DNA from 3 places in the Arthrobacter sp. GW822-FHT05G07 genome. Region 1 is predicted to be linked to each of the others. Evidence: riboswitches for the same ligand, from Rfam matches in the RefSeq annotation. Region 1 holds a riboswitch; each other region holds the start of a gene.
The links. A riboswitch is a leader RNA that binds a small molecule or an ion and turns the genes downstream of it on or off. The one in region 1 is predicted to bind S-adenosylmethionine.
Positions count from the first base shown of each region.

Region 1 (5,496 bases):
GCTCAACAAGCTGGGCGCCCAGGTGCAGCTGCTGGATCCGCACCGGATCTACGTCAACGGGCCCACCAAGTGGCGTGCGGCGGAAATCGGCTGCCCGCCCGCCCTGCGTCCCGCGGCCTGCCTGCTCCTGGCAATGTTGGCTGCCCGGGGAACCTCCGAGCTTCGCAACATTTACGTGATCGAACGTGGCTATGAGGACCTCGCCGAGCGCCTGAACACCATCGGCGCGAAGATCGAGTACTTCCAGGACTGACGATTGCGCCTCGTGCGGGATCCCTTGCGCACCCTTTCGCGCCGGACGCGCCCTTAGGTGCTTTTCGGCGCACCCGTTTCCGCCATCCGCGCCAGGTAACTCTGGTGCAGATGGCGGGAAGGGGTGCGAATCGTCGAGGACAGCACCGCAGCCCTGTCTTCGTTCGGCCTCCTGACGCAGAATGGAGCATGCGGACTTTCGGGGTTGAGGAAGAGCTGCTCATCGTCGATCCTGTGACGGGCGAGCCCCTCGCCCTCGCGGACGCGTTGCTGGCAGGCCAGGATGAACCCACGTCTGGCCTCAGCCACGAACTCAAGCTGGAGCAGATCGAAACCCAAACCCGCCCGTGCCACAGCTACGGGGAGCTCCTGCAGCAGATCCGCCGCGGACGGGCCATGGCCAACCAGGCCGCCCGTCAGCACGGAGCACGGGTAGCTGCGATCGCCACGTCTCCACTGGCCTCCAACACCCACACCACCCCGGACCCCCGGTATGCCGCGATGTTGGATCGCTTCGGCATCATTGCCACAGAGCAGCTGACGTGCGGATTCCACGTGCACACCTCGGTGGAGTCGCCCGAGGAAGGCGTGGTGGTGCTGGACCACATCCGGGACAAGCTCGCAGTCCTGACGGCCCTCACCGCCAATTCGCCTTACTGGCGGGGGCTTCCCACGGGTTTCGACAGCTACCGCACCCAGGCCTGGAACCGCTGGCCCACATCCGGCCCTTCATCCGTATTTGGTTCGCTGACTGCCTATCGACGCATCGTGAAGCGTCTTCTGGAAACGGGCGTGATCATGGACGAAGGCATGATCTACTTCGACGCACGCATCTCCCGTAACCACCCCACCGTGGAGGTCCGCGTCGCCGATGTCTGCCTCCGGGCCGAGGACGCCGCACTGATGGCCGTGCTGGTGCGGGCTTTGGTAGAGACTGCTTCCTTGGAAATGCTCGACGGCGTCGAACCCACCGCGGTGCCAACGGCCCTCCTGCGAATGGCGAGCTGGCAGGCCAGCAATTCGGGTTTGCGCGGAGACCTCCTGGACTTCGGAGACTTCCTACCGCAACCAGCAGCGGATGTCGTGTGGGCGCTGGTTGACTATCTGAGCCCCGTACTGGACGACCAAGGTGAGTTGGAGCTCGTCAAAGCAGGGATTTCGGACGTACTGGACCGGGGCAACGGCGCCCACGAGCAACGGGAAACCGCGGTGCGCTACAACAAAAGGCAGCACGACGGTCAAACCCAGCTGGGGAGTCCGCCCACCAACGAAGCCTTGGCCGCCGTCGTCGGGCATGCTGCGAAGGTGACTGTGCGCGGTGCTGCCGCCGATGCTCATAAGGATCCGGCGCCCATGCTGACCCGGGTCAGGCGACCTTAGGCCTCACGTTCTTCCGGCTGCTCCCACGCGAACAGGTAAGCGCCCGCGAGTCCCTCAATCAGGTAGAAAGCGAACGGCGGAATGTCCTTCTTGGCCACGAGGATGGCCCCGTAGATGGGCGCGGAGGCCGCAGCCGTAACCCCGATCCATCGTTTGACAGGCAAGGATAGAAGGCTCCCGCCGAGCGCGGCCAACGCCACAACATGCAGCCCGGAATAGGCCAGGAACGGCGCGTTGGATCCACGGCGGTAGGCGAACCCCTCAATATCGGAAGCCCGCCGGGCAAGACTGGAAACGAAGAGCGGGGCGCCGGCAAGCAGTGCGGCTGCAGCGCCATTAGCCCATTTCTTCGCCTTCCTGTGTGAGGTGCCCGAGTCCGGAATGGAACGGGCGAAGGCTGCGAATCCCACAGGCACTGCAACTGTTCCTGCCGCGGTAAGGTGCTGCCCTGTGATCCAGCCGCGTTGGCCGGCTTGCAGCATGCGGAGGCGCTCGGCGTCGTCGGGGGTGATGTAGACGCGTGAGACCGGCGAGATTCCGACGAACCACACCACCGTGCCGGCAACAATTACTGCTCCGGCACGGCGATACGGATGGTTCCCGCTCATGGCAGCAAGATTAGACCTGTTTGAGGGCCTTCTCCAGATCCAAGATAAGGTCGCCCACATCTTCAAGTCCCACGGACAGTCGCACCACACCATCAGAAAGCCCGATGGCCGCGCGGCCCTCCGGCCCCATGGCCCGGTGGGTGGTGGTTGCCGGATGCGTGATGAGGGACTTGGAGTCGCCCAGGTTGTTGGAAATGTCGATCACGCTGAGGCCATCAAGCAACGCAAAGGCTGCCTCCTTGGCTGACCGACCGGCTGAAGGCGAGAGTTCAAACGTCAGCACCGTACCGCCGGCCTTCATCTGCTTCGCGGCGAGCTGGTACTGGGGGTGCGACTTCAGCAGCGGGTACTTGACCCAGCTGATGGCAGGCTGCTGCTCCAGCCACTCGGCGATCTTCAAAGCGGACGCGGAGCTGTGGTTCACGCGCAGCCCGATGGTCTCCAAGCCCTTGGTCAACACCCAGGCGTTGAACGCGGACAGCGAAGGGCCGGTGTGCCGCATAAGCTGCTTGACCGGGCCGTCGATGAATTCCTTGGTGCCCAGGATTGCGCCGCCAAGGACGCGCCCTTGGCCGTCGATGTGTTTGGTGCCGGAATAGACGATCACGTCGGCGCCCAGCTCACCGCAGCGTTGCAGCAGCGGAGTGGCAAAGACATTGTCGACCACGACAGTCGCCCCGGCGGCATGCGCCAGTTCGCTGACTGCAGCGATATCGACGATCTCCTGCATCGGGTTGGACGGCGACTCGAAGAACACCGCGGTGGTGGGTTCGGAGAGGGCTTCACGCCACTGCTCCAGATCCGGGCCGTCCACGAATACCGTCTCCACGCCCCAGCGCGGCAGGATCTCATTGAGGATCACGAAGCAGGAGCCAAACAGGGAGCGGGCGGCAACCACGCGGTCGCCGGCAGCCAGCAGGGCACCCAAAGCGGTGAAGACAGCGGACATGCCGGACGCCGTCGCAAAGCACGCTTCGGTTCCTTCAAGCAGCCGCAGCCGCTCCTGGAACGTGGCCACGGACGGGTTGCCGTAGCGGGAGTAGACGAAGCGTTCGTCCTCACCGGTAAAGGCTCGCTCTGCGGCGGCTGCGGACTCGTAAACGAACCCGGAGTTCAGGAAAACGGGCTCGGACGTTTCCTGGAAATTGGTACGGTCAAGGCCACCGCGGACGGCTTGGGTGTCAGGGCTCCAGCCAGCGGCGTCGGGATTGAAAGTCACTTACTCGGTCCCCAAATTCGTCGGCAGGCCACGGTTCTTCCACCCGTTAACGGTGCGTTCGCCGTAGCGGTCCGGTTCGCCTTCAAAGCCCTCAAGGACGTTGTAGGCAGTGAAGCCGGCCTGGGTTGCGGCGATTGCGGCCGAGATGGAGCGCTGGCCGGAACGGCACAGGAACACCAGCTCAACGCCGTCGTCTTCGGGTGCCTGCTGCTGCAGATCCTCGATGAAACGGGAGTTGGGAATGCCGCCGGCCAAATTCCACTGGATGAACAGGGGGTCGTTCTCGGTGGCTTTGGTATCGGGGATGCCGATGTGGGCCCATTCGCCCTCGGTGCGGACGTCCACCAGGATGGCGCCCTCTTGAAGCTTGGCCCACGCGTCCTGCGGGGTCAGATCACCTGCGTAGCTCATGCGTGGCCCTCAAATGCTTCTTCGTCGTCGTAGTTTTCCAGCTGATCGACGGCGTTGGCTACCGCAGCATCCGCACTGGCGATCGCGGCAGGGAGGACAACGGCTTGGGCAACGATCACGTCGGTGCCGTTGAACGTGGCGGCCGGGCTGCCATGAAGCACGTAACCTTCTGCGAGCGAGTTGTGGATGCGCTCGCAAAAATCACGGGTATCCGGGCCTGTAATCAGGCGGTAGGAGAGTTTTTCTTCAGTGGGTTCAGGCATTGCTGGTGCTCCTCAGTCACGCTTGCAGTACGAGTTGTCGATACGCCGAGTAGTCACCTGAGGCACCCCGCCGGAGAGAGGGTTGCCGACCAGCAAGTCAGGGCTTTGCGCTGGTGCTCATTACTCAAGAAAAACGTAACATCCACGGGCATCGGGCCGCACTTGCGGGCTGTTGCGGGGCCGTCATGTTGCGTAATCGGCGGCTCATCCCTTATTCGTTTTTCAGCGCACGCACTGCCGCGCCCACCGTTGGGAAGAAGTGGTCGGGCGTAAAGCGGGCCGCTGTGCCCAAATGGATCAACTTGTCTTTCACAGGTCCCTTCAGTTCGGCGAACACCAGGTCCACGCCTTTGCTTGCCAGCCATTCATCCAAAGTGACGAGGTCGTCCAGCGCCGTAGTGTCGATCCCGGTGATGGGCTCCGCGGCGAGGATGACGTGGGTAATGGCATCTGTTGTCTCATCCGGTGCCTCGTCAAGTTGCTCCCGGACAAAGGCCGCCAGTACCTGCCCATTACCGAAGAACAGCGGCGCATCGAAGCGGAGGATGAGAAGTCCCGGGATGCGTTCACCATCGGGGTGCCGCTCAAGGTCGTGATAGCCAGGGAGCCCTTCTTCAGCACCGAGTTCTGTCCGGTACGGATCCCAGGCCCTCCGCACGAAGTCCAAAAGCGCCAACGCAATGGCCACCACGATTCCCTGCAGTACCCCAACGGTGAGGACGCCCAGGAACGCGGCCAGCATCACCACAGATTCGCTGCGGCTCAGGCTGAGGAGCCGCTTCACGCCGGCCGGGTCCGCGAGGGCAATGGCTGCGGCGATGACGACGGCGGCCAACGTTGCGGAGGGCAGGTACTCGGTCACTCCGGGAGCCAGCAGCATGAAGGCCAGCACCAGCACGGAACCCACCACGCCGGTCATCTGGGATTTGGCACCAGCATCCACGGCCACCGGGGTTCTGGAGGTACTGCCGGAGATCGGGAATCCGCCCAGCAGTCCGGTGGCCGCGTTGGCTGCCCCGAGCGCCGCCATTTCCCTGTTTCCCGAGACCTTCTTCCCTTCCTTGGCCGCCAATGTTTGGGATAGGACGCCGGTGTCCGCGAAGGCCATGAGGGCGATCCCTGCCGCAGCGGGAAGCAGCGTGAGAGCATCAGCCCAGCCGATGCCCCCGAGTGCGGGCATCGGGAGGCCCTGCGGCAGGACTCCGGTGACCTTCACGTCGTCGTTCAGGCCCCAAACCGCCGTAACAACGCAAGAGCCGACCACCGCCAGCAGGACGCCGGGTACCTTCCACTTCAGCAGCCGCGGGATCCAAATGAGGGCAAGGGAACCGCTACCCAGCAGCAGGGCGGTGACATTGACGTC
Region 1 is NZ_JBXALT010000004.1:307,513-313,008, reverse strand. It holds gene AC1RJY_RS08810 (UDP-N-acetylglucosamine 1-carboxyvinyltransferase) at 1-253, shown strand, start outside; gene AC1RJY_RS08805 (glutamate--cysteine ligase 2) at 442-1,632, shown strand; gene AC1RJY_RS08800 (hypothetical protein) at 1,629-2,240, opposite strand; gene AC1RJY_RS08795 (O-succinylhomoserine sulfhydrylase) at 2,251-3,459, opposite strand; gene AC1RJY_RS08790 (rhodanese-like domain-containing protein) at 3,460-3,870, opposite strand; gene AC1RJY_RS08785 (DUF1737 domain-containing protein) at 3,867-4,133, opposite strand; SAM riboswitch class IV at 4,147-4,258, opposite strand; gene AC1RJY_RS08780 (SulP family inorganic anion transporter) at 4,345-5,496, opposite strand, start outside.

Region 2 (5,496 bases), 250 kb from region 1:
TCCAAAGGAAGATCCAGGGCATCGTCCGGCGAGGGGTAGGGGATGGCACCCTGGCCGCTGCGGATACCGTAAACCCACTGGGCGTAGCCGCGGGCGAGTCGCTGTGCTTGGTGTTCGTCCGGGGCCACCAACACGTCTGCCGAGACGATCACGTGCGGTTCCTGCAAGGTATCGGACGGTTCGAAGTGTGCGCGGTACTCGGCGATGGAGTCCAGCACGCCCGCGGGTGCAACGTGGTAGTTCGCACCGAAGGGAAGGCCCAGTTTTCCCGCTAGCCGTGCGCTTGGCCCGGCTGTTGAGCCGTGGACCCAGAACTGCGGCGCCTGTCCCAGAGCCGGGGTAGCCGTGACTTCCTCGCCGTGCTTCGTTCGGTAGTCGCCGGTGAAGAACCCGATGATGTCCTGGACGTCGTTCTCGAAGTTGTCCGTATCCCCGGGGAAGCGGCCCAGCAGTTCACCCTGCAACCGGAACTTCCTGGGCAGGACAGCGCCGAAGATGGGTCGTGGTGAAGGGATCAGCAAACCGTCAACCACGCGATCGCTGACGGCTTCCGCAGCGGGAACCACTCCGGGTGCCGGTTCGCTGGGCGACTTGGGCGGACCTGAGCGACCAAAGCCCAGGTCCAGGCGGTCAGGGAATACTGCCGCGAGCGTTCCGATGCTCTCTGCGATCTGAAGCGGCCTGTAGTTCCCCAGTAGCGTGGCCGCGGTCCCTACACGGATGGTCTTGGTGGCCGATGCCACCAAACCGGCAAGGATGTGCGGAGCAGAGCCAGCAACGCCGGTATTGAGGTGGTGCTCGGCCAACCAGTAGCGCGAGTAGCCGGAAGCCTCGGCAGCAGCCGCGAGGTCAAGCGTGCTGCGCAGTGCCTCGCCGGGGGTCTGCCCGGCCGACACCGGGCTGAGGTCAAGGACGGACAGGGGAGTAACTGAAGGCTTCGGCATGGCACGACACTACGGAGCCCGGCGCAGAGCCCAAAGCCGATCCGTCACCCCGCTCAACCGGACTAAATCCAGCGAAATCCGGCGAAACGGACCGTCACAAGAGCGCCTTCTCCGGCCCGAAAATGACGAATCTGGCAGCCCGTTGACGCGGTATTTCCCGCCTTGACGCCGCAAGTCCAGCGGTTTGTACATTCCTTGGACAGCCTCCTAGATTCAAGTCCAGGTCAAGAGTCAGCATGCCAAGGACCGGCTCGTGCTGCGGCAACCCTCAGGCATTAAGTGGCGGGGTGCTCCGGAAACAGACCAGGCCGCACATGCGGCAAGTGAATGTCGTCCCGGCCGCCGCGCGGCTCTGAAAGAGAGAATCATGCCTTCCACTCCTGTACCTGAATTCCGCTCCCGCGTCATCGCATTGGAGCTCGACGGCGATGGCGCCCACCCAGCGTCGTGGCGCAAGGCCCACCATGATCCGCAGGCACTATTGGGGGGCCCACGGATCCGTGAAACTGTCCAAGCAGCGGACATCGCCGGTTTCCATGTGGCAACGTTCAAGGACACCCGCGTTGTGGATCCTGGAAGCACCGGGATTGCGGGCCGTTTGGACGCGATCCAGCGGGCGGCCTTTGCAGCAGCGATCACCCGGTCCATCGGTCTTGTCCCTGAGGCCGGAACGCTCTTCACCGAACCGTTCCATGTGGCTACGCAGTTGGCCAGCCTGGACTACTCCTCGCTGGGCAGGGCAGGGTGGCTGGTCAACGCGGACAACCTTGAAGAGGAAGCCCGATCGGTGGGCCGAGCACCGTTGCCTGCAGGAGAAAACACCAGCGAAGCCGCAGACGCCGTGCAGGCGAGCCGCCGGCTGTGGGACTCCTGGGAAGACGACGCGGTGATCCGTGACGTCTCCACCGGCCGCTACATTGACCGGGACAAGCTGCACCACGCCGACTTCGAAGGTGAACGCTTCTCCGTCAAGGGACCGTCCATCATCCCGCGCCCCTTGCAAGGCCAGGTGGTGGTGTTCGCGCCCGCTGAGCTGCTTCCCGCCGTCGAAGCTGACGTTGCCCTGATCACCGCGGAAACCCCGGACGCCCTCGCAAAGGCAGCCCAAGCGGCAGCCACGGCCGGCGCTCCACGGACACTCGTGGAGCTGGACGTCATCCTCGATTCCCGTGGACAAGCCGCGGAGGACCGCCTGGCCGAGCTGGACTCGTACGAAGAGTGGACGGGCGGTGCCCGCTACGTGGGCAGCGCGGAAGGGCTGGTGGAATTGCTCACCACGCTGTTCGCAGCAGCCGACGGCGTCCGCCTCAAGCCAGCGGTACTGGACGTGGACCTCCCCGAACTGGCCAACAAGGTCCTGCCCGAACTGCGCCGCACCGGGCTGGTGGTACCGCCGGCCCCGGGACGCACGTTGCGGGAAACCTTCGGACTTCCCCGTCCCGCGAACCGCTTCGCCGCGGCCTGACCATCGCCCGCCGCCAAGAGCCCACGAGCCAGACATAGAGAGCAGAACCATGACCCATCATCACCGCATCGCAGGCAACGGCCAGATCCAGTTCGGTGTCTTCTTCCAAGGCGTTAACCACACCACCGTATGGAAGGACGCGCAGAGCGGCTCGCAAACTGACTTCGAATCATTCCGCCGGGTAGCCCAGACAGCTGAACGCGGCCTCTTCTCCGCCTTCTTCCTCGGAGAGGGACTGCGCCTTAGGGAACACCTGGGCCGGATCCACGATCTCGACGTCGTCGGCCGTCCCGACGCCCAGACCGCACTCGCCGCGCTCGCAGCCGTCACCACCAGCATCGGTCTGGTGGCCACGCAAAACACCACATACAACGATCCCGCGGACCTTGCCCACCGCTTGGCCAGCCTGGACCTACTGTCCGGCGGCCGTGCGGCATGGAACATCGTCACTACGGACAACGCATGGACCGGTGCCAACTTCAGGCGCGGCGGGTTTCTCCAGCACGAGGACCGCTACACCCGGGCCGAAGCGTTCGTTCAGACGGCCAAGGCTATTTGGGATTCCTGGGCCGACGGTGCAATCGCCGGGTCCCGGAATGATCCGCGCTGGCTCCGCGAGGACGCCATCAGCACGGTCAAGCGCCACGACGAGAGTTTCGACGTCGAAATCACCGGGCGCTTGCCGCGTTCCAGCCAGCAGCACCCGGTCCTGTTCCAGGCAGGCGACTCACCGGACGGCCGCGACTTCGCTGTTCGAAACGCCGATGTGATCTTCTCTGCGCACCCGGAACTGGAAGACGCCAAGGAATTCCGGGACGACATCGTGGCCCGCACCCTCAAGGCCGGCCGCCCGGCGGATGACGTGAAGATCTTTCCGGGCCAGGAGTTTATCCTCGGTGCCACAGCGGCAGAAGCTGAGGAGAAACACCAGTGGGTCCGGTCCCTGCAGGTGGGCCCTGAGACGGCCATCGCCTACTTGGAACAGTTCTGGGGACGAACCCTGACCGAATACGACCCCGACGGTCCGCTGCCGGACATCGACCCGATTGTGGACGTCACCAACCCCACCCGCGGCAACGCCTTCCACGGGAAGAGCGCCAAGGACCTCGCTGCCCAGTGGCGAGCTGACGCCAAGGAAAACGGCCAGTCGATCCGCCAGTTCGTCGCTGCCCGCTCCCGGCTCAATGGCCGTGGCCTGGTGGGATCCTACGACGATATTGCGGACAAACTCGCCGAATACGCCCACGCCGGCGCCGTTGACGGCTTCAACATCACTCCGTGGATCGTTCCGGGCGGCCTGGACGACATCGTCAACGAACTGGTTCCGCGGCTGCAGGACCGCGGCGTCTACCGCACCGAATACGAAGGCACCAACCTCCGCGAAAACCTCGGCCTCCGCGCCCCGCTGACCCGCCGCGGATCACTCACCAGCACCCAACTCACTGAAAGCGAAGAAGTCGCATGAGCGTCCCCAACCATCCCGCAGACCGCAAGCTGCGGAAACCTGCCGCCGTCGTCTCCGTCCTGGGAGCCGTTGCGCTCCTCGCCTCAGCTTGCGCCGGAGGGGCCGACGCCGGCACTCAGCAAAGTGCCGACGCCACGCCGGTCTCGGGTGGCAACCTGAACTTCGCCGTGTCCGTGGACCGTGGCTGCATCGACCCGCAGCAGGTGGGAAACAACGATGCGATCGCGATTGCCCGCCAGACGGTGGCCTCGTTGACGTCGCAGGATCCGAAGACGGGCGAGATCGTCCCGTGGCTTGCGGAGAAGTTCGAAACCAACACCAATGCCACGAGCTTCACGTTCACACTCCGCAGCGGTGCGACCTTCGCCGACGGGACCGCGATTGATGCTGCCTCGGTGAAGACCAACTTCGAGGCCATCAAGGCACTCGGTGCCAAAGCAACACTTGGGTCCACGTACCTGAGCGACGTCAGCGCCATCACCGTGAAGGACCCGCAGACCGTGGTGGTGGACTTCTCCAAGCCGAACGCGCAGTTCCTCCAAGCGACGTCCACGTTCACGCTCGGCCTGTTGTCCCCGGCGTCTGCCACTCTCTCCGAGGCGGACCGTTGCGCCGGAAAGTTCTCCGGCTCCGGCCCGTTCAGCGTAAAGAGCTACACCGTGGACAAGGAAGCCGTCTTGGAACGCAGGGCCGGCTACAACTGGCCCGCCGCCACCAACAGCAACAAGGGCGAGGCGTATCTGGACACTGTGACCTTCAAGATCATTCCGGAGGCGGGAAACCGCACGGGCAGCCTGCAGTCCGGGCAGATAGACGCCACGGCAGCGATCTCCGCAGCTGACATCACCCTGTTCAACGGCAACGGCTTCTGGAACGAAACCCGCGCCAACCCGGGTGTCGTCTACAACCTGTACGCCAACCAGTCCACCCCGAAGCTCAAGGAAACGGCTGTTCGCCAAGCCATTTCCAAGGCCATCAACCGGGAGGAAATCACCAAGACCTTGCTGACGGAAGCGGACCAGCCGGCTAAGGGTGTTCTCTCCCACACAACGCCGTACTTCAAGGATTACAGCGAGCTGCTCAAGCACGATCCTGTCGGCGCCAAGAAGCTCCTGGACGATGCCGGCTGGAAAGAGGGCGCAGAGGGCATCCGCGAAAAGAACGGTGAAAAGCTTTCCTTCAAGGTCACCTACTGGCAGTCGCCCAAGGAAGTCCTGGAACTCGTCCAGCAGCAGCTCAAAGTGATTGGCGTGGACCTGCAGCTGAAGTTCACCACCATCGCGGACGTTACGGCTGCCCAGGCCGACAAGAGCTATGACTTCTCCTACGGCAACCTGACCCGCAGCGACCCGGATGTCCTTCGGACGGTGTTTGCCTCCACCACAGCCCGTGGCGGAAGCAACTTGCGCGAGAAGCTGCCCGTGGACGACGTCCTGGGCGAGCAGGCCGCGGCGCTGGACAAGGACGCACGCCAGAAGCTGGTGGACCAAGCACAGGAAATCCTGATCAAGGACGCCCACTCCATCCCGCTGTATGAACTGTCCACCACCATCTCCGCCAGCGAGCACGTCAAGGGCCTCACCTTTGAAGCCTCCAGCCGCCTGGACTTCTACGACGCCTGG
Region 2 is NZ_JBXALT010000004.1:54,444-59,939, reverse strand. It holds gene AC1RJY_RS07530 (LLM class flavin-dependent oxidoreductase) at 1-944, opposite strand, end outside; SAM riboswitch class IV at 1,167-1,276, shown strand; gene AC1RJY_RS07525 (LLM class flavin-dependent oxidoreductase) at 1,312-2,409, shown strand; gene AC1RJY_RS07520 (NtaA/DmoA family FMN-dependent monooxygenase) at 2,459-3,874, shown strand; gene AC1RJY_RS07515 (ABC transporter substrate-binding protein) at 3,871-5,496, shown strand, end outside.
Region 2: linked by a shared signal. The riboswitch ahead of AC1RJY_RS07525 (LLM class flavin-dependent oxidoreductase) and the one ahead of AC1RJY_RS08785 (DUF1737 domain-containing protein) in region 1 are both predicted to bind S-adenosylmethionine.

Region 3 (5,496 bases), on a different contig from region 1:
CCCACAAGTAACAACCTACGGTGGCGTAGGGTCGCCGTCACGGTGCAGGATATGAGCGTGAGTGAGAACAATCCTTTACTGAAGCCGGGCGAGTCCGTTCAAAAGCATCCTTGGAGCCGTTACGTGGCACTGGGTGACTCGTTCACGGAGGGCATCGGCGACCCCGAGCCCCGGAACCCGGGTGGTCACCGAGGTTGGGCTGACCGGGTCGCTGAGGAGCTGAGCCGCGGACAGGAAGACTTCGCCTATGCCAACCTCGCTATCCGTGGCAGGCTGCTGCAGCAAATCATCGATGAACAGGTGACGCCCTGCCTGGAATTGCAGCCGGACCTCGTGTCCATTTCGGCCGGCGGCAACGACCTCATCCGCCCCGGCGGCGATCCCGATCTGTTGGCCGAAAAGCTCGATGCCGCGGTGGCGCAGCTGGGCTCCGGCGGCGCCACCGTGGTGCTCTTCAACGGTCCGGATACTGCCGCGTCGGTCTTGGGGCGTATCCGCGGCAAAGTTGCCATCTACAACGAAAACCTCCGTACGGTGGCCGCCCGCCACGACGCCATCATCGCCGACATGTGGTCCCTGCGGCAGCTGGCTGATACCCAGATGTGGGACGCGGACCGCCTGCACTTCTCGCCGCTGGGCCATCACACCATCGCCATGATGGTCCTGGAGGCACTGAACGTCCAACACACGCTCGAGCCCCTGATGCCCAAGGCCCTTCCGCCGCGTACATGGCGCGAAGCCCGCTCATCGGACCTCGTGTGGGCTCGTGAGTACTTTGTCCCCTGGGTCATCCGGCGGCTTCGGCACCGGTCCTCAGGCGACGGCATCACGCCAAAGCGTCCGACGCCGGGACCTGTCTTCGGCTCTACCGGCACCCTGGTGCCGCGCAGCTGACGTGACGCTTCTTCACTGCGAGGTCCGCCGTGCCGGGTGACAGCTCCCTGTCCGCGGAGACTATCAGGCGGACACGGCTACGGAGGCAGCAGTTGCGGGCCCCCTTTGCCGGAAATCCCGGGGACGTGGTCCGGAACCTCCTGGCCGTGCAGTCGCAAGAATTCCCCTATGCCAGATGGACCCTTGCTCAGAGAAGCTCCGCCAGCACTTCACCGATGGTCACGGCCGCAGACGTTGAGCAGGCTGTATCCGACGGGGTCATCCTGCGGACCCACATCCTCCGGCCCACCTGGCACTTTGTGCATCGGGACGATCTTGGCTGGCTGATGGGATTGTCCGCAGATCGCCTCCACCAGGGCAACAAAGGCATGTACCGTCAGACGGGAATCGATGAGGGGGCTGCTGCAAAGAGTGGCCGGATCCTGGCCGCTGCCGTGGCCGGAGGAGCCCACAAGACGCGCGAGGAACTCGCCGAAGTCTTGGAACAAGCAGGCTTCCCCGGAAAGGGCCTGGGGTTCATCTACCACCTCATGCACGCGGAAATCAGCCGGATACTGGTGAGTGGCTCCCCCGTCCGCTCCGCCGGAGGTGCCCTGAAACAGACATATGCCCTGTTCGAGGAACGCGTTCCCGGTTCGGTTCTGTCACCGCTGACTGCCGAAGCCCGCGAACAGGCCCTTGGACAGTTGGCACTCCGGTACTTCACCAGCCGGGGACCCGCCACGATCAAGGACTGTGCCGTGTGGTCCGGGCTGACCATGAAAGACGTGAAGCGGGGGATCGGCGTGTCTGAGGAGATCTCCCCCGGGAGCCTGGGCACCGTTCACTTCGATGGTCTGGAGTTCTATCTGGCCTCTGAGGAAGCGGAGGCTCTCACCAACGGCGACGATCCTTCAGCGATGGAGGACCCCGGGCTCCCCCGCCTGGACCTCATTCAGTGCTACGACGAATACGTGATGGGCTACTCACAGTCCCGGCACTTCCTTGGTGGAACGGCGCCATACTTCCCCGAGGACAACGGACCCATGCACGTGGTCCTGCTGAACGGCAGGTTGGCCGGATGGTGGCGCCACAGTTTCTCCGGCATGACCTGCGAACTCGATGTCCGAATGAACCGGCCGGCAACGGCGGAAGAACAAGACGCCTTGGAGGCCGAGGCGGATCGTTACGGCCGGTTCTTGGGCATGGAGACCACGCTGGTGTGAATTAGCCGGGCTGGTTCCGGGAGACGGGCCGCGTCCAGGTGGCAGGACTAAGCTGGGATGAGACCTAGGAGGCCTGCACTGTGAACAATCTGATCTTCTGGATCATCGTCTGCTCGTGGCTGATTCCACTCGGCATCCGCATGTACAACCGCTCCCGGGCGCGTCGGATCCAGAATGACACGTTCCGCGGCCCCGGGTACCCGCCGCAGAATCTGCCGGGCCCGGGGTACCCGCCGCAGAATTACCCCGGGTACCCGTCGGAGCCGATCGTCGTACGCCCCGCGGATGAGACACCGCAGGCCGGGCCGCCGTCGAACTCTTCGTCCCCCACGCCGTTTCCCGCAACGGGAAGCTCGCAGCCGCAAGGCTACCGTGCGCGCAAGCTGGCCGAGCTGGATGCGAAGTTCAGCAACGGCGAGATCGCCATGGAGGATTACATGAAGCAGCGCGGCGACATCATGAACGGCTAGGCCACCCTGAACGTGAGCCTGGCTTAGCCGAAGAAGGCTTCGCGGAGCTGCGCCGAGAGCTGGCCGATCTCGGTGAGGAAGCCATCGTGTCCAATCGGCGCCTCAATGAGGTGGACCGATACGTCTCCCGGGAGTGCCGCGGCGAGTTCCCGCGACTGTGCCGGGAAGTAGAGCCTGTCGCTGTCCACGGCCGCCACAAAGAACTCAGCCTTGGTGCGCGACAATGCCGCTTCCAACGTGCCGCGACCACGAGTGACGTCATGGGACATCAAGGCCTCGGTAATGGCGATGTAGCTGTTGGCATCGAAACGGCGGACCAGCTTTGTCCCCTGGTGGTCCAGGTAGCTTTCCACTTGGTAGCGCCCGCGCTCCCCCAGCACAGCAGCTGTCAGCGGCGTCTCCTGGTGCTGGGCTTGCCGGCCGAAGCGGAAGTCCAACTCCAACGCTGAGCGGTAAGTGATGTGGGCGATACGTCGGGCCAACGCCAAACCATGCTCAGGCGCGGTACCACCGTAGTAGTCGCCGTGATTGAAGTTCGGGTCCTGCCGGATGGCCAGGGTTTGGGCCTGCGCGAAGGCAATCTGCTCGGCCGTGCTGTAGGCGCCCACCGAGATCACGGCGCAGCGCTCCACCCGCTCGGGGAACGTCACGGCCCACTCGAGCGCACGGGCGCCGCCCATCGACCCACCCAACACGGCGTGCCAGGAGTCGATGCCCAAAGCATCGGCAAGGCGTGACTCAGCCACCGTGCTGTCGCGCAGAGTGACCAACGGGAAACGAGAACCCCAGGGCTTGCCATCGGGTGCTGCTGATGATGGGCCGGTGCTGCCGTAACAGCCGCCCACGATGTTGATGGAGATGACGAAGAACTTGTTGGTGTCGATGGTGGCACCTGGTCCAACAAGTTGCTCCCACCAGCCTTCTTCATCCGTGGCGCCGCGGGCTACGTGTGTACTGCCCGTGAGCGCGTGCTGGACGAGTACGGCATTGGATGCGTCGGAGTTCAGCTGCCCCCAGGTCTCGTACGCAAGGACAACGTCGGGAAGGAATCCGCCGGCTTCAAGTTCCAGCGGCCCTATGCCGGCGTACTTGACGATTCCGTCTTCTTCTCCGGATTTTGGAAGGGCTGTAGCAGTAATGGTCATTCCTTTGACACCTTAACCTCGCGCTTGCCCGTCGCCTTGCGTGCGAACAGGCCAGGTCTTCACCCGGGGCACCCCACCGCGGAGGAGGGTTGCCGGCCAGCAAGCCGGGGCTGTGTGCTGGCACTCATGACCTAATACGAAGAGTCTAGGAAATACAGGGCGGTTCTGGCGAAGAATGTGACAACAGTGTGACGGTTTGGGGTGCCTTCGTTCACGAATGAGCACCCTGAACTGCCGCCCGGCGAATAATCGTCGACGCGGGCGGCAGTCGGGCTGAGACTTTGAACCGCAGCGTTAGGCGCCCTTGGCAGCCCGGAAGCCGGCTTCGAGGTCGGCGATGATGTCATCCACGTTCTCGATGCCCACGGACAACCGCACCAGGCCGGGGTTGACGCCTGCAGCCACCTGCTGCTCCACCGTCAACTGACTGTGCGTAGTGGACGCCGGGTGGATGACCAGCGAGCGGACGTCACCGATGTTGGCAACGTGCGAGTGCAGCTCCAGTCCGTCCACAAAGCGCTTGCCCGCTTCTACGCCGCCCTTGATGTTGAAGGCAACAATGGCGCCCGTGCCCTTGGGGCCGTATTTCCGGCCCCGGCTGTACCACGGGCTGGATGGCAGGCCCGCATAGGCGACCGACTCGACGTCGTCGTGGCTTTCCAGCCATTCGGCCACCTTGGTGGCGTTGGCAACGTGACGCTCCACGCGCAGGCTCAAGGTCTCCAAACCCTGGGCAATGAGGAAGGCGTTGAACGGAGACACGGCGGAGCCGAGATCGCGAAGCAACTGGACGCGGGCCTTGAGGATGTAGGAGAGGTTGGCGCCCAGGGCGCCGTCCTTGCCGAGATCCCGGGCATAGACCAGTCCGTTGTAGCTGGGGTCCGGGGTATTGAACCCAGGGAAGCGCTCCGGGTCCTTGCCGAAGTCGAAGTTGCCGGAGTCCACAATCACACCGGCGATTGCTGAACCGTGACCACCCAGGTATTTGGTGGCCGAGTGAACCACGATGTCCGCGCCCCACTCGATGGGACGAATAAGGTAGGGCGTTGACAGGGTGTTGTCGACGATCAGGGGCACACCGGCCTCGTGAGCGGTGCGGGCGATGCCCTCAATGTCCAGCACGTCCTGGCGGGGGTTGGACACAACCTCGCCGAAGAACAGCTTGGTGTTCGGCTGGACGGCGTCACGCCACTGCTCCAGATTGTCGGGGTCCTCCACGAAGGTGACCGCAATTCCGAACTTCTTCAGCGTGTGCGCCAGCAGGTTGTACGTGCCGCCGTACAGGCTGGGGCTCGCCACGATGTGGTCCCCGGCCTCAGCGATGTTCAGGATGGCGAACGTCTCCGCGGCCTGTCCGGAGCTGAGCAGAAGTGCCCCTAGGCCACCTTCAAGGCTCGCGACCCGCTGCTCCACAACATCCTGCGTCGGGTTGCCGATCCGGGTGTAGATGGGTGCAAGCTCCGCCAACGCGAAGCGGTTGGCAGCACTCTCGGCACTGGGGAACACGAAGGACGTGGTCTGGTAGATCGGAAGCGAGCGAGCTCCGGTGGCGGCGTCAGGCTCCTGGCCTGCATGGATCTGGCGGGTTTCGAAAGACCATCCTTGGGACATCGGGTTCTCCTGTTCGTAACGCATGGGTTTGGCAGGCAATGTGGTGCGGTGTGAGCTGGGGCCAGTCTAGGAACTGTCCGGAAGCTAAGACAGCTTTATGACGCCGGTGGAATCTACAGGTCTCTTAGCGTCCTTCCATGACGCTCATAGCGAAAGTTACGTACATCCCAC
Region 3 is NZ_JBXALT010000001.1:48,168-53,663, forward strand. It holds gene AC1RJY_RS00245 (SGNH/GDSL hydrolase family protein) at 52-894, shown strand; gene AC1RJY_RS00250 (winged helix DNA-binding domain-containing protein) at 924-2,099, shown strand; gene AC1RJY_RS00255 (hypothetical protein) at 2,180-2,569, shown strand; gene metX (homoserine O-acetyltransferase MetX) at 2,593-3,714, opposite strand; SAM riboswitch class IV at 3,730-3,846, opposite strand; gene AC1RJY_RS00265 (bifunctional o-acetylhomoserine/o-acetylserine sulfhydrylase) at 4,009-5,349, opposite strand.
Region 3: linked by a shared signal. The riboswitch ahead of metX (homoserine O-acetyltransferase MetX) and the one ahead of AC1RJY_RS08785 (DUF1737 domain-containing protein) in region 1 are both predicted to bind S-adenosylmethionine.